DNA from 3 places in the Shewanella piezotolerans WP3 genome. Region 1 is predicted to be linked to each of the others. Evidence: predicted binding sites of a transcription regulator. Region 1 holds the regulator's gene; each other region holds the start of a gene.

The links. The regulator NrdR, encoded in region 1, represses ribonucleotide reductase genes. The targets are predictions, from matches to a motif close to AAACACNANATNTNGTGTTT.
Region 2: a site for NrdR is predicted at 1,655-1,674, ahead of nrdA (class 1a ribonucleoside-diphosphate reductase subunit alpha). Genes of this name have one in related genera too.
Region 3: a site for NrdR is predicted at 3,591-3,610, ahead of nrdD (anaerobic ribonucleoside-triphosphate reductase). Genes of this name have one in related genera too.

What each region holds. Positions count from the first base shown of each region.
Region 1 is NC_011566.1:1,353,653-1,358,172, reverse strand. Features, by position in the region: gene ribD (bifunctional diaminohydroxyphosphoribosylaminopyrimidine deaminase/5-amino-6-(5-phosphoribosylamino)uracil reductase RibD) at 1-686, opposite strand, end outside; gene nrdR (transcriptional regulator NrdR) at 734-1,183, opposite strand; gene glyA (serine hydroxymethyltransferase) at 1,302-2,558, opposite strand; gene SWP_RS05900 (DUF3943 domain-containing protein) at 2,877-4,520, opposite strand, start outside.
Region 2 is NC_011566.1:2,601,870-2,606,389, forward strand. Features, by position in the region: gene nrdA (class 1a ribonucleoside-diphosphate reductase subunit alpha) at 1-1,507, opposite strand, end outside; gene SWP_RS11170 (HAD family hydrolase) at 1,907-2,599, opposite strand; gene ubiG (bifunctional 2-polyprenyl-6-hydroxyphenol methylase/3-demethylubiquinol 3-O-methyltransferase UbiG) at 2,592-3,302, opposite strand; gene gyrA (DNA gyrase subunit A) at 3,595-4,520, shown strand, end outside.
Region 3 is NC_011566.1:3,318,264-3,322,783, forward strand. Features, by position in the region: gene ribA (GTP cyclohydrolase II) at 1-192, opposite strand, end outside; gene SWP_RS14150 (YibL family ribosome-associated protein) at 416-772, opposite strand; gene nrdG (anaerobic ribonucleoside-triphosphate reductase-activating protein) at 907-1,371, opposite strand; gene nrdD (anaerobic ribonucleoside-triphosphate reductase) at 1,442-3,559, opposite strand; gene SWP_RS14165 (hypothetical protein) at 4,194-4,520, opposite strand, start outside.

The sequences.
Region 1 (4,520 bases):
GGCTGATGCACTTCTGCTGGTGCGATCTCATTTGATAAAGATCCCAGCTCACTGTGACGTACATTTAAACTAGGGTTGTCGGCCAAGACAGTTTCAACACCAGTTATCAAAGCACAGTGCCTCGCACGAATTCGCTGCACGTCTCTTCGAGCTTCTGGACCTGTAATCCATTTTGACTCACCGTTAGATAACGCCGTTTTTCCATCAAGGCTAGCGGCTAACTTGACAGTCACCCATGGCAAGCCTTGCTGCATTCGCTTTAAAAAACCAAGGTTAACCTGTTTAGCAGCATCGGTTAATAAACCGACATCAACCTGAATGCCAGCATCCTGCAGCATGGCTATGCCGCGGCCTGATACTTGCGGATTAGGATCTGTAACTGCAACCACGACCCGGCTCACTCCAGCCTCAATGAGTGCTTTAGCACAAGGAGGAGTGCGGCCGTAATGGCTGCAAGGCTCAAGAGTAACGTAGGCGGTTGCGCCTTTGGCATCATTACCTGCCATATTAAGTGCGTAAACTTCTGCGTGAGGACCGCCAGCGCGAATATGATAACCCTCACCGACAATCACGCTATCTTTAACGATGACGCTGCCAACACACGGATTGGGTCTGGTGGTGTAGAGCCCTTTTTGTGCTAACTCAATAGCTAGGCTCATCATTTGATTGTCTTCAGTTGACCACATAATGTAGCGAGTTCCGATTAATCAATTAAGCTAATAAATGGGTACGACTATTTCTGCAAGTTAGCAATAGCTTCGCCAAATTCTGACACATCTTCAAACGCGCGATAAACCGATGCAAAACGTATGTAGGCCACTTTATCGAGATTAACCAACTGGTCCATCATTAAATTACCAATCATCTCAGATTTAACTTCTCGCTCACCAGTTGCACGTAGTGTTGATTTAATCTTAGTTAAAGACTGTTCAATTTGATCCATCGATACAGGTCTTTTTTCTACGGCTCGAAGCATGCCACCACGGAGCTTTTCTTCATCGAAAGGCTGTCGGCTACCATCTTGCTTCACCACTCGAGGCATAACAAGTTCAGCACCTTCAAAGGTGGTATAACGCTCATGGCACTGAACACACTCTCTACGACGACGTACTTGATGACCATCAGCGACAAGTCGCGAATCAATTACTTTAGTGTCTGTTGCGCTGCAAAATGGACAATGCATCTGGCCTCCGGTCAGTTATTAAGTTGAACTAAATGCTTGTATCAAATTTGGCTGAAATGCCAACAAAAATGGCCGCATAAATGCGGCCATTAAAGTTTACCTGATTTAACGCTTAAGGTTAACCGTAAACAGGGAACTTAGCGCATAATTCAAGAACCTGCGCCTTCACTCGCTCGCTAACAGCAAGATCGCTAATATCATCAAGGACGTCACACATCCAGTTGGTCAATAATACTGATTCTTGTTCACCAAAACCACGACGGGTAATAGCTGGAGAACCAATACGCAGACCTGATGTTACAAATGGTGAGCGTGGGTCGTTCGGCACTGAGTTTTTGTTAACCGTGATATTTGCGTTACCAAGTGCAGCGTCAGCATCTTTACCCGTCATATCTTTGCTTATCAAATCAAGCAAAAATAGGTGGTTATCGGTACCACCAGAAACAACATCATAGCCGCGTTCAATGAAAGTGCGTGCCATTGCTTTTGCATTAACAACCACTTGCTCTTGGTATGTTGTAAATTCAGGGTCAAGTGCTTCTTTAAAGGCTACCGCTTTAGCTGCAATAACGTGCATCAAAGGGCCACCTTGGCCACCTGGGAATACAGCTGAGTTTAACTTCTTGTAAATAGCTTCATCATCAATAGCAGATAAGATCAAACCGCCACGTGGGCCAGCTAGTGTCTTATGCGTTGTAGTTGTCACTACATGCGCATGAGGCAATGGGTTAGGATAGATACCAGCAGCAACAAGGCCAGCAACGTGAGCCATATCGACAAATAGGTAAGCACCTACTTTATCTGCGATTTCACGGAACTTGCCCCAATCAACGATACCTGAATATGCACTGAAACCTGCAATAATCATTTTAGGCTTATGTTCAACAGCTAAACGCTCAACTTCAGCGTAATCAATTTTGCCTGTTGATTCGTCAATACCGTACTGAACAGCATTGTATAACTTGCCAGAGAAGCTAACGTGTGAACCGTGAGTTAAATGACCACCATGAGCAAGGCTCATACCTAGTACGGTATCACCACCTTCTAGAAGTGCCATGAATACTGCCGCATTAGCCTGTGAACCAGAATGTGGTTGTACGTTAGCGTACGTTGCGCCAAACAACTCTTTTGCGCGTGAAATCGCTAATTCTTCAACGATATCAACATGCTCACAGCCGCCATAATAACGCTTACCAGGGTAACCTTCGGCATACTTGTTAGTAAGCTGAGTACCTTGTGCTTCAATAACGCGAGGACTTGTATAGTTTTCTGAAGCAATGAGTTCGATGTGCTCTTCTTGACGACGAGTTTCATCTTCAATCGCTGCAAACAGTTGTGGATCGTAATCCGCGATATTCATGTCTTTTTTCAGCATTATTCACTCCAGCTGTAAATTCTTATAGTAGGGTTGCGCGGTATGATACAGCGCAATTGATCACAATCCCAGCATTAGAATCATGAAATTACTTGCATTTATGGATGAGTTAAACTTATGCAAGTAAAAATTATTCATACAAATAGCCTCAGCGGTTGTATTACATAGAAAAATCATCTTTACTCTATCGATTCATCATCTTGTGACAAAAACGCAAAAAACTCTGTTCTAAAAATTGACCAACAAACTGCACTCTTTACCCGCAGAGGAAGATTAGGCTGGTTTAATCCCTATTGAATTGACTAACGATTTGCACCACTAATACCTGAATGCCAACCGCAAACTAGTGCGACTTTCGCTATCATCATTTCGGTGATAAATATTAATATTGTCGATCCCTGTCAAGGTACCACTGCGATCGATATGCTCGTAATGCACGCTGAGGCCGAGCGCTTTTGATAGAGGAGCCCGCAGATAAACTTCATACCGATCCCTTGCATCTTTAAAATCTAAATCACTCTTATTCGGGTTCCAATCACTGCTGCGATTAAACTCTTTATCGTCAATCGAGTCCCAACGCTGCGAGGTCACTTTCAACCCTAAGAGTAACTCTCTGTAACTGGCTTCAAACTTTACTTTTGCGGTATGTCCCAATCCATAAGCATAACCCCCCTCCCATAGTACTGACTTAGTCCCCCAAAACTGTCCCCCTGCAGCACGATAGCTTTTCTCCGCAAACGGTTTAACCATACTAAAATCACCAAAAATATCGCCGCGAACACTGATAGCAAAATCAGCATTTTTCCACTCACCTCCAACCGATAAACCAATCACATTTATCGCCGCAAAAAAATCCTCTTCATCTTCTTGGCCTAAACTTGAGTACTCGATGCCCATAGAGGGGCCAAAAAACCAACTATGTCCCCATGACTCACGGGAACCTGTCACCGGTTTAACCTGTTGAGTGTACCCACCTAGAAAAAGTGAAGAAGACAACTGCCAATCTTCAACCCCCTCTTGAGAGATCCCCAATTCCATATTGAGTTCTACCTGACTTGGCGTCGCAGACAGTGCATCGTATTGCCCTTGTATGCTATCAATACTCGCATCGACACCTAGCAATATCGTCGAAGTCGAAATATCTGCAGCTTCTTTAATTGAATGAAGTGCGCCAGTGTATATATCGAATCTATCTTGCGCTTTTTGTCTGTCAAAGCGATTAGGGCTGCTATAACCAAACCAACCGCGTATTGCGCGCGACGGATTAAATACTGCAGCAAAGGTCGCAGGTACCCAGCCTTCTTTACTATCGAGCATCTCGCCCAATTGAAAAAAGCTCTCTCCTAATACTGAACCGCCAAATGTAGTCACAACCTGATCATTAACGCTCACAACCTCTTTGTACTCGGCAAATACTTCCCATATTCCAGATGCTATAAAATTACCGAGCATAGACTCGTAATAGTTGAAGTTATAGTTACGAAAGGCTTGATGGTATAGCGCGCCCGCGTAGGCATGCCCCCAATTCATACCAATTTCGTTATCATCTAACTTCCAAGATTCCGTTGTCACTATACGATCAAGAAAGTACTGGCCAGCATTGCCTTCAATCTCATAGTCAAAGTCCTCTTTCATGCTCTCTTCACCAGATTGATAGAGCAACTCTCCAATAACCAATACAGTCGTTATCTCCGCAAGCGCGCCCCACCAATCCTTTTCGACTAATTGCGGTAGCGTTGTAACCGTATCAACAGCCGGATCAGCTGCCATCGCCACACTGCGATTCATAATTAACGGATGGGTAGCAACTGAGCTTGTATGAAAAGGCGGCACAGAAAAAGAAATTGGAGCTGATACCATACGACTCGATCGCATTGGTATTGCAGATGTAGACACAAGATAAGATAGACCGTCGGCCTTTACTGCACTTAGGGGCGCGTTGAGCGCCAACACTGCAGTACA
Region 2 (4,520 bases), 1.2 Mb from region 1:
CAGAGATGATTGGGTAATCTTGATAATCCAGTAGATTATCCAATGCTCTCACTGCTAGATCAGCGAGAGGTTCTAGTTCTTCAAGATTTTTAATTGCACCTAGGTTTAACGCAGAAAGCGTACAGAGGGCAATTTCACCGTCGGGATCATTGATGTTATTTAGAGGCTTGGTTGGTAGTGCGATCTCTAAACACAAGTTAGACTGACGAACTGGTGCAACTTTAGAGTCAAATGGACTATGAGTGTTGCAGTGATCGACGTTTTGAATGTAAATACGTCCGGTTGATGCACGTTCTTGCATCATCAATGAGAACAGTTCTACTGCTTTAACTTGTTGCTTACGAATACTCTCGTCTGCTTCATACTTTAAGTAAAGGCGTTCGAACTCTTCTTGGTCTTCAAAGAAGGCATCATACATACCTGGTACATCTGATGGGCTAAATAAACTAATCATGCCACCTTGGATCATACGTTGGTACATCAACTTATTGATCTGTACGCCGTAATCTAAATGGCGGATACGGTTATCGTCGACACCACGGTTGTTCTTTAGCACAAGTAGGGATTCAACTTCTAAATGCCAAATAGGGTAGAATAGGGTAGCAGCACCACCACGAACACCACCTTGCGAACAAGATTTTACTGCGGTTTGGAAGTACTTATAAAAAGGTAAGCAACCTGTATGGAAGGCTTCACCACCACGAATAGGGCTACCTAATGCACGAATACGACCTGCATTAACACCGATCCCAGCTCGCTGCGATACATATTTAACGATTGACGATGATGTCGCGTTAATGGAATCTAAGCTGTCACCGCACTCAATTAATACACATGAGCTAAATTGGCGTGTAGGGGTACGAACACCCGCCATTATCGGTGTAGGAAGCGAAATCTTAAACGTAGAAGTCGCATCGTAAAAATCTTTTATGTATTTAAGACGAGTCTCTTTTGGATATTTTGCGAATAAACACGCGGCAACCAAGATATAAAGGAACTGGGCGCTTTCATAAATTTCATGAGAGACACGATTCTGAACTAAATACTTACCTTCTAACTGCTTTACGGCAGCGTAAGAAAAGTTCATGTCGCGCCAATGATCGATATAACCGCCTAATATGTCGATCTCTTCGCGACTATAATCTTCCAATATATGTGCGTCGTATTTGCCTAGCTCAATGAGTTTAACAACATGGTCATAAAGTTTTGGTGGTTCAAATTGACCGAATGCTTTCTTACGGAGGTGGAAGATGGCGAGTCTTGCTGCTAAGAATTGGTAGTCTGGCGCTTCTGGTGAGATTAAGTCAGCAGCGGCTTTAATGATAGTCTCGTGGATCGCCTCTGTTGGGATCCCTTCGAAAAACTGTAGGTGAGAACGTAATTCAACTTCAGAGACTGACACATTGGTGAGTCCTTTTGCTGCCCATTCTATAACACGATGGATCTTGTCTAGATCGATGGTCTCACGTTCGCCACTACGTTTTGTGACTGTCATATTGCTATTCATTAAAGATAAACCTTGGTTCTTATATTTATGATAGTGACCTTTTAAGGCGCACTGTACGTTTCCCTGTAAACATCCAAATGAAACTGTAAAACAGTGGCATCCAACCTGTTGACACAAACTGCTAACTAGTGTCTACGATTGTCACTTACACACAATATATGGTGTTTTAAAATTTCTAAGGTACAAGATAGTGAGGTTATTGGATTTTTGCAAGTGCGAATTATGGGTACAAGTTGTGGATATCTTGAGGATAATTGTTAGAGTTAGTAATAGCTAACCCTTGAAGCTTGTTTTGATTTGAGTTCTGTGTAGAAGGAGAATATTTAGCCAGCGAAAAAACTTGTTGAAGATCGCAGGATCCTTTAGCGATCTTCACCATTTGTAAACTCGCGCGTTTGCCTAAATACCAAGTTGGTTTTTTAACCAGTCAGTGAGTGCTTCAGGGTCTTCAAAACTGATATCGCTTGGCCAATCCTCTATAGCATCAGTGGGGGCAATATAGCCCCATTTAGCTAGCCCTGCATGCATACCACTGGCCTTTGCTGCTTGCATATCACGCTCAGCATCACCGAGATAGAGTATCTGGTCTGGCCGTACAGATAATTGCTGCGCAGCAAGTTTCATCGGCGCAGTATGAGGCTTTGAATGTAATGTAGTATCACCACTAACAATAGAGGGCATCATTTTTTCAAGGCCCATTTTAATCATCAGAGGGCGGGTAAACTTTGCAGGTTTATTGGTGACGACCCCAAATGGAATCTCATGGGCTGACAACAATTCTAAAAATATATCTAAGCCAGCGAAAAGCTGACAATGCTTGCCGTTTACTTGGGGATAGTTTTTTAACAAAGCTGATTGCACCTGAACATGTGTATCTTCGTCTTTAGTCGGTAGTGCTGTTCGTACCATGGCTAAACTGCCATGGGACGCTTGAAAACGAAGTTCACTAATACTCACCGTAGGAAAGCCGAATTGAGTAAGGCTGATATTGAGTGCCTCGACCATATCTGGTGCTGTGTCAGCTAAAGTACCATCGAGATCAAAAAGCACTCCTTTGATGGTTAACGGCTTGCATTGCTCGCTATTAGTCATTTTTAATCGTCGCTATCATATAATTGACTTCTAGGCTTTTAGTGTACTTAAACACATCCGTTATTGGATTATAGGTGATCCCAACTGCATCGTTGCAGATTAGCTCGGCATTATCAGCAAGACCAATTAGCTCCGAGGGTCTGATGAACTTATTATGATCATGGGTACCCACTGGCAGCATCTTTAATAAATATTCTGCCCCTAAGATGGTCTCTACATAGGCACGAATGTTTCTATTAATAGTGGAGAAAAAAACGTAGCCGCCAGGTTTTACCATGTCAGCACAAGCTTGAATCACAGAGCTGGGGTCTGGCACATGCTCAAGCATTTCCATGCAGGTGATGACATCATATTGTTGTTTGTGTTCGTCTCGATGGTTTTCTGCGGTATTCTTGATATAGTTTATAGAAACTCCGGTTTCTAAAGCATGAAGACGAGCAACATCAAGCGGTTCTTCGCCCATATCAAGGCCAGTGACATCAGCACCAATACGCGCCATACTTTCAGATAAAATCCCGCCGCCACAGCCAACATCAAGTACCTTTTTTCCAAAAATACCGCCAGCAGTTTGATCGATATAATTGAGGCGCAGTGGATTAAGGTTGTGCAGGGGTTTGAACTCACCGTTTGGATCCCACCAAGTAGCTGCCATTTTCTCAAATTTTGCAATCTCTTCAGGATCGACATTATTGTTATTTTGCACTGTAATTACCTCAGATCGATTAGTTCGTCTTTTGTGCTTCATTATAATGATTAGCAGCAATAAACAAAGCGGAGATCGCTCGGTTTTCTACGATCCGCTCGAAGTGGCTATAAAATGCACTTATGCCTTGATTTTAATCAATAGTATTGCGTTTTTGTGCTTATTTAAAATGAATGCAGTATTGGGTCTAGCGCCACCAAATAACTGTGTTAGAATGCCAAATCACGTTTTCAAGCATGGCCGTTCTTATGAGTGAGAATTGCATGCTAAATTTCAGGGGATCGAGCAGTTTATGACTGATCTGGCTTCATCTATAACACCAATTAATATTGAAGACGAATTAAAGAATTCTTACCTCGATTACGCTATGAGTGTAATTGTAGGCCGGGCACTGCCCGATGTTCGTGATGGCTTAAAGCCTGTTCATCGTCGCGTCTTATTCGCCATGAACGAATTGAAGAACGACTGGAACAAGCCATATAAGAAATCGGCTCGTGTGGTCGGTGACGTAATTGGTAAATATCACCCGCATGGTGACACTGCTGTATACGACACAATTGTTCGTTTAGCGCAGCCATTCTCAATGAGATACCCACTTATCGACGGCCAAGGTAACTTCGGTTCAGTCGATGGTGATGCAGCAGCTGCAATGCGTTATACCGAAATCCGTATGGACAAAGTCGCGCATCAGTTATTAGCAGATCTCGAGAAAGAGACGGTCGATTTTGTACCTAACTATGATGGTACTGAGTTTATACCGGCTGTATTGCCAACTCGAATTCCAACGCTGTTGGTTAATGGTTCTTCTGGTATTGCTGTCGGCATGGCAACAAATATTCCACCTCACAACTTAACGGAAGTGATTGCAGGGTGTTTAGCGCTTATCGAAGATCCAGCATTGTCCATCGAACAATTGATGGAACATATACCTGGACCAGATTTCCCAACCGCTGCTATCGTCAATGGTCGTAAAGGCATTATTGATGCTTATAAGACTGGGCGTGGACGTGCTGTTATGCGCGCCCGTGCGGATGTTGAAACTGAAGATAATGGCCGTGAGCGTATTATTGTTCATGAAATCCCATATCAAGTTAACAAAGCTCGCTTAATCGAAAAGATTGCCGAGCTCGTAAAAGATAAGAAAATTGAAGGTATTAGTGGCCTCCGAGATGAGTCTGATAAAGACGGTATGCGGATTGTCATTGAGATCAAACGTGG
Region 3 (4,520 bases), 2.0 Mb from region 1:
ACGCAAACTGAAAAGCGCATCACCCGTTAAGCACTCAGAGTGAATACGGCCTAAAATAGGGCTTTCGGCATCAAATACGCCTAATGTCAGCGCAACATGCTCTTTACCTGTCTCGCTATCTTCAAAGCCATGCATTTCAAAAACACCCCAAGGTGTTGGCAATTTAGACGACGCGATATATTTAATCGACATGATAAAACCTTAACGACTACTCTCATTCCCTGAGACTGCTGAAATCCTAGTAACGATATTATTTTCAAACCAAACTTGCTGAAGAATTAAATCTAATGTTAGACATTACAATGAACAGGAATACGTTAGACAAATTACAAAGCATTTCAGCGCAGCATAAGCTGCGCGTCTATACATAACCTTGAAGCGGCTCACTAAATGAATAACTTAATAGGCATTTAGCCTAAAATTCTTTCGGTGCAAAGCCTGTTACTTGCTTGATGCCCATTTCTCGACCAAGTGCGGTCATTGGATGCACAACCACTAAACCACGAACAGACTTCTTCAACTTGCCCATGTCAGCTTGCTCGGCTTTGGTCAATACACGGCTAAATTTGAGGTCTTTAACCGACGCACCTTCTTTACCTAACTCACGACTCTGCTGATTTTTAACATTAGCTATGCGCTTAGTTAACGTAGCAATTTCACGTTTAAATTGGATTATGACCCCAGGATCATCACGCTTTTCAGCTGCTGCCAACTTACGACGAAATTTGTCGAGCTTATCGTTGAGCGTTTGCAGCTCCTGCTTTAAATTCATTTACAAACCTTAAATTCAAATCTAAATAACTTATCTAGAAACAAAAACAGCCTCAAAATATTTTGACGCTGTTTATCATTATTGCCTTATTATAACAGCATATAGGCCAATATTACCTAGTGTTTATGCTTAGCTTATCTTAGATAATGGATCACTTGGTTACTACTACCTTTAAAAACTAAGCTAGGATCGGCAAGAGATTGCTCAAATTTGCCATCAACTACCACATTAACCAATTCAACAATGGCTTGCTGCTCGGCGGTTAACTCATCAAGCAGATAGCCTGTCCACAACCAAATATCTTTACCTGGACATTGTTCTTTAACTCGCGTGACAAGCGCAAGTATGGCGCTGAGGTTACCAGGAAATAGTGGATCACCGCCTGACAAAGAAAGACCACGTCTTTTAATGCGACTATCATTGAGATCGTCAATAATGGTTTGCATCATCTGCTCATCAAACAAGTGACCAGAGCACGGATTCCAAGTTGACTGATTATAGCAACCACGGCATTGATGCTCGCAACCAGAAACAAATAGCGTCGCTCTAGTACCTGGACCATTAATCACATCAGTTTGATAGTATTGATGATAATGCATAAAAATCTCTTTCTAGATAACAAAAAGGTGCCTATGAGAGCACCTTATTGGATTTGCCGCACACGCTATATTAAAGGTGCTTAATACGGCGCTTAACCTCTTCTTGCTTACCATAATTAAATGGTCTTGCATCAGGGCTACCTAAATAGCCGCAGACTCGGCGTGTTACCGATACTCTGCTAGGTTCATGGTTGCCACATTTAGGACAGGTAAAACCTTTGCTGGTACAGCTAAATTCACCGGTAAATCCACAGTCATAACACTCATCAATCGGTGTATTCGTGCCGTAATAAGGCACTCTTGAATAGCTGTAGTCCCAAACATTTTCCAATGCTTCAACATTGTTCTGCATATTGGGGAACTCGCCGTAACAGATAAATCCGCCGTTTGCGATTTCAGGGTAAGGTTGTTCAAAGTCAATCTTATCGTACGGGTTGACTTGCTTTTCAACATCTAAATGGAAACTGTTAGTGTAATAACCTTTAGCAGTTACTCCCTCTACAACACCGAATACTTTGGCATCAAGATTACAGAAACGGCTACACAAGTTTTCACTAGGGGTGCTATAAAGGCTGAAAGCGTAACCAGATTCCGCTTTCCATTTATCGGTTGCCGCTTTCAAGTATTGAATCACTTCAATTGCTTTAGCACGCAACTGCCCGTTGTCGTATAGATGCGTTTCGGTGCCATAAAGTGCATTAATGGTTTCATGCAAGCCAATGTAACCGAGCGAAATTGAAGCGCGGCCATTTTTAAATATCTCAGAGATATCATCATCAGCGCGCAAACGAACACCACAAGCTCCTTCCATATAAAGAATCGGAGCGACTCGTGCTTTTACGCCATCTAAACGCTCTATACGAGTATCTAGTGCCTTGCGAGCAATTGCTAAGCGCTGATCTAAGATGCGATAAAATTCAGCTTCATCGCCTTTGGCCTCAAGTGCTACTCGCGGTAAATTTAAGCTTACCACGCCAAGGTTATTACGCCCTTCATGTACTAGCTCACCCTCTTCTTCAAACGTACCAAGGAAGCTACGACAACCCATTGGAGTCTTAAATGACCCCGTTACCTTCTCAACTTGTTCGTAGTTGAGGATATCTGGGTACATACGCGTTGTGGCACACTTCAATGCAAGTTGCTTGATGTCGTAGTTACAATCGCCATTTTTGTGGTTAATACCATCACGAATGGCAAAAACTAGTTTAGGAAATACCGCAGTTTTACGATTCTTACCTAAGCCTGCAATACGCACTTTCATCATCGACTGTTGAATAAGTCGAGACTCCCAAGACGTTCCCAGTCCAAAACCAAAGGTAACAAATGGCGTTTGACCATTGGCGGTATGCAATGTGTTTACTTCATACTCAAGTGACTGAAATGCATCATGACACTCTTTTTCGGTCAATGAAGTCGCAAATGCTTTGGCGTCTGTAATACCCCAAGTTAGCGCAACTTGATAATGCTTGTCGTAACTTTTGGCAACGAAAGGCGCTAACACTTCATCAATACGGTTAATCGTAGTGCCGCCATATATATGGCTAGCAACCTGAGCAATAATCTGCGCGGTAACAGCTGTCGCCGTAGAAATTGATTTAGGTGTTTCAATTTCAGCGTTGCCCATCTTAAAACCTTTGGTCAACATGCCACTGAGATCAATCAACATACAGTTGAACATCGGGAAAAATGGCGCGTAATCTAAGTCATGATAGTGAATCTCGCCTGACTCATGCGCTGCTACAACATCTTTTGGCAATATATGACATTTGGCGTAGTGTTTAGCCACAATGCCAGCTAATAGATCGCGCTGAGTTGGGATTACTTTTGAATCTTTATTGGCATTTTCATTCAAAAGCGCAGCATTACTCTGCTCAACAAGACCACGGATCTCTTTATTGAGTCGACTGCTGACTTCGCGCTTTATATCTCGATCGTGGCGGTATTCAATGTATACCCGAGCCAATGATTTATAAGGGCCTTCCATCAATAAGTTTTCGACGGCATCTTGCAGATCGTGGATGTTTATTTCATCTAGCATAGCGACAGAGTCGGCAGCATTTTTTGCTACTTTTTCTGCATAGGCGCTATCATCAATACCTGCCGAGTTAGCAGCTGCTATCACTGCATCTTTAATCCTTGTTTCGTCAAAAGGCGTGCGGTAACCATCCCGTTTAATAACCACTGGCATTGTAAAGCTCCTATTTAGCATCATCCACAAGCAACACTACATATAGTATTACTTTAAATCAAAATCACAATATGTGGCGCATTAAGCTATAAAAAGACAACGAGTACTTTGATCCAGATCATTATTTTACACAACGAAGATAATAAGAAAAAATAACTGGGGACGATCCCGCTTATCTAAAATTATGCCCTTGACGATGGCAATTAAGACCGCTAGTAGCAGGATAAAATTGGGATAAATTGTGGATAAAAACCAAGATGACATTAACGCCTTAGTTTAACTCTTTGCCATGGCGGCAGGAAATGAGTTTAAGCCGCTACAAAACGCTATTATCACGCCGTAAAGTCGACACAATAATAGCCTGATTAGTGTTAAATACTATTTCGTCTTTTTAACAGGGAATGCCTTATTTTGTATGGAACAAAATAAACCATTTAATCGTATATCCAAACCCTATAACGAATCATACAACGTTTTGCCAATTTTTTACCTCAGCCGCACTAAGTGAGCACCTCAGTCTTTCCACTTCTGCTTTGCGTTGGCTTAAAAGGGAATAACCATCTCTTTACCAAAGCGCTTTGAATTGAAAAGACTGAGGGGCTCTGAACGGGTCAAATACTTAATGCAAATGGTATTAATGCCGTTTTGCCAGTGCCAGATAACTGTTTAGCTGACCAGTTGCCTGTTGATGCTCACCCGTCATTGAGGCTAGCTGCATTAATGACTTAATGCCTTGATATTGGTTTTTCTGTTGATCGGTAAGTGTTCTATCTGACTCCAGCAGTGCTGTAATGTCACTTGCCACTCGATTAGCTTTTTGGGCTACCACTGGCGATTGAATCGCATCCATAGTACGCATAACCCACTTTGCTTCATCTAAAGTACCGGCCAATTCACGATCTTCACTACTGTTGGTGAGTGTCGCACGCTGCTCATCAATAAAATCAGCTAAAGATTGCTC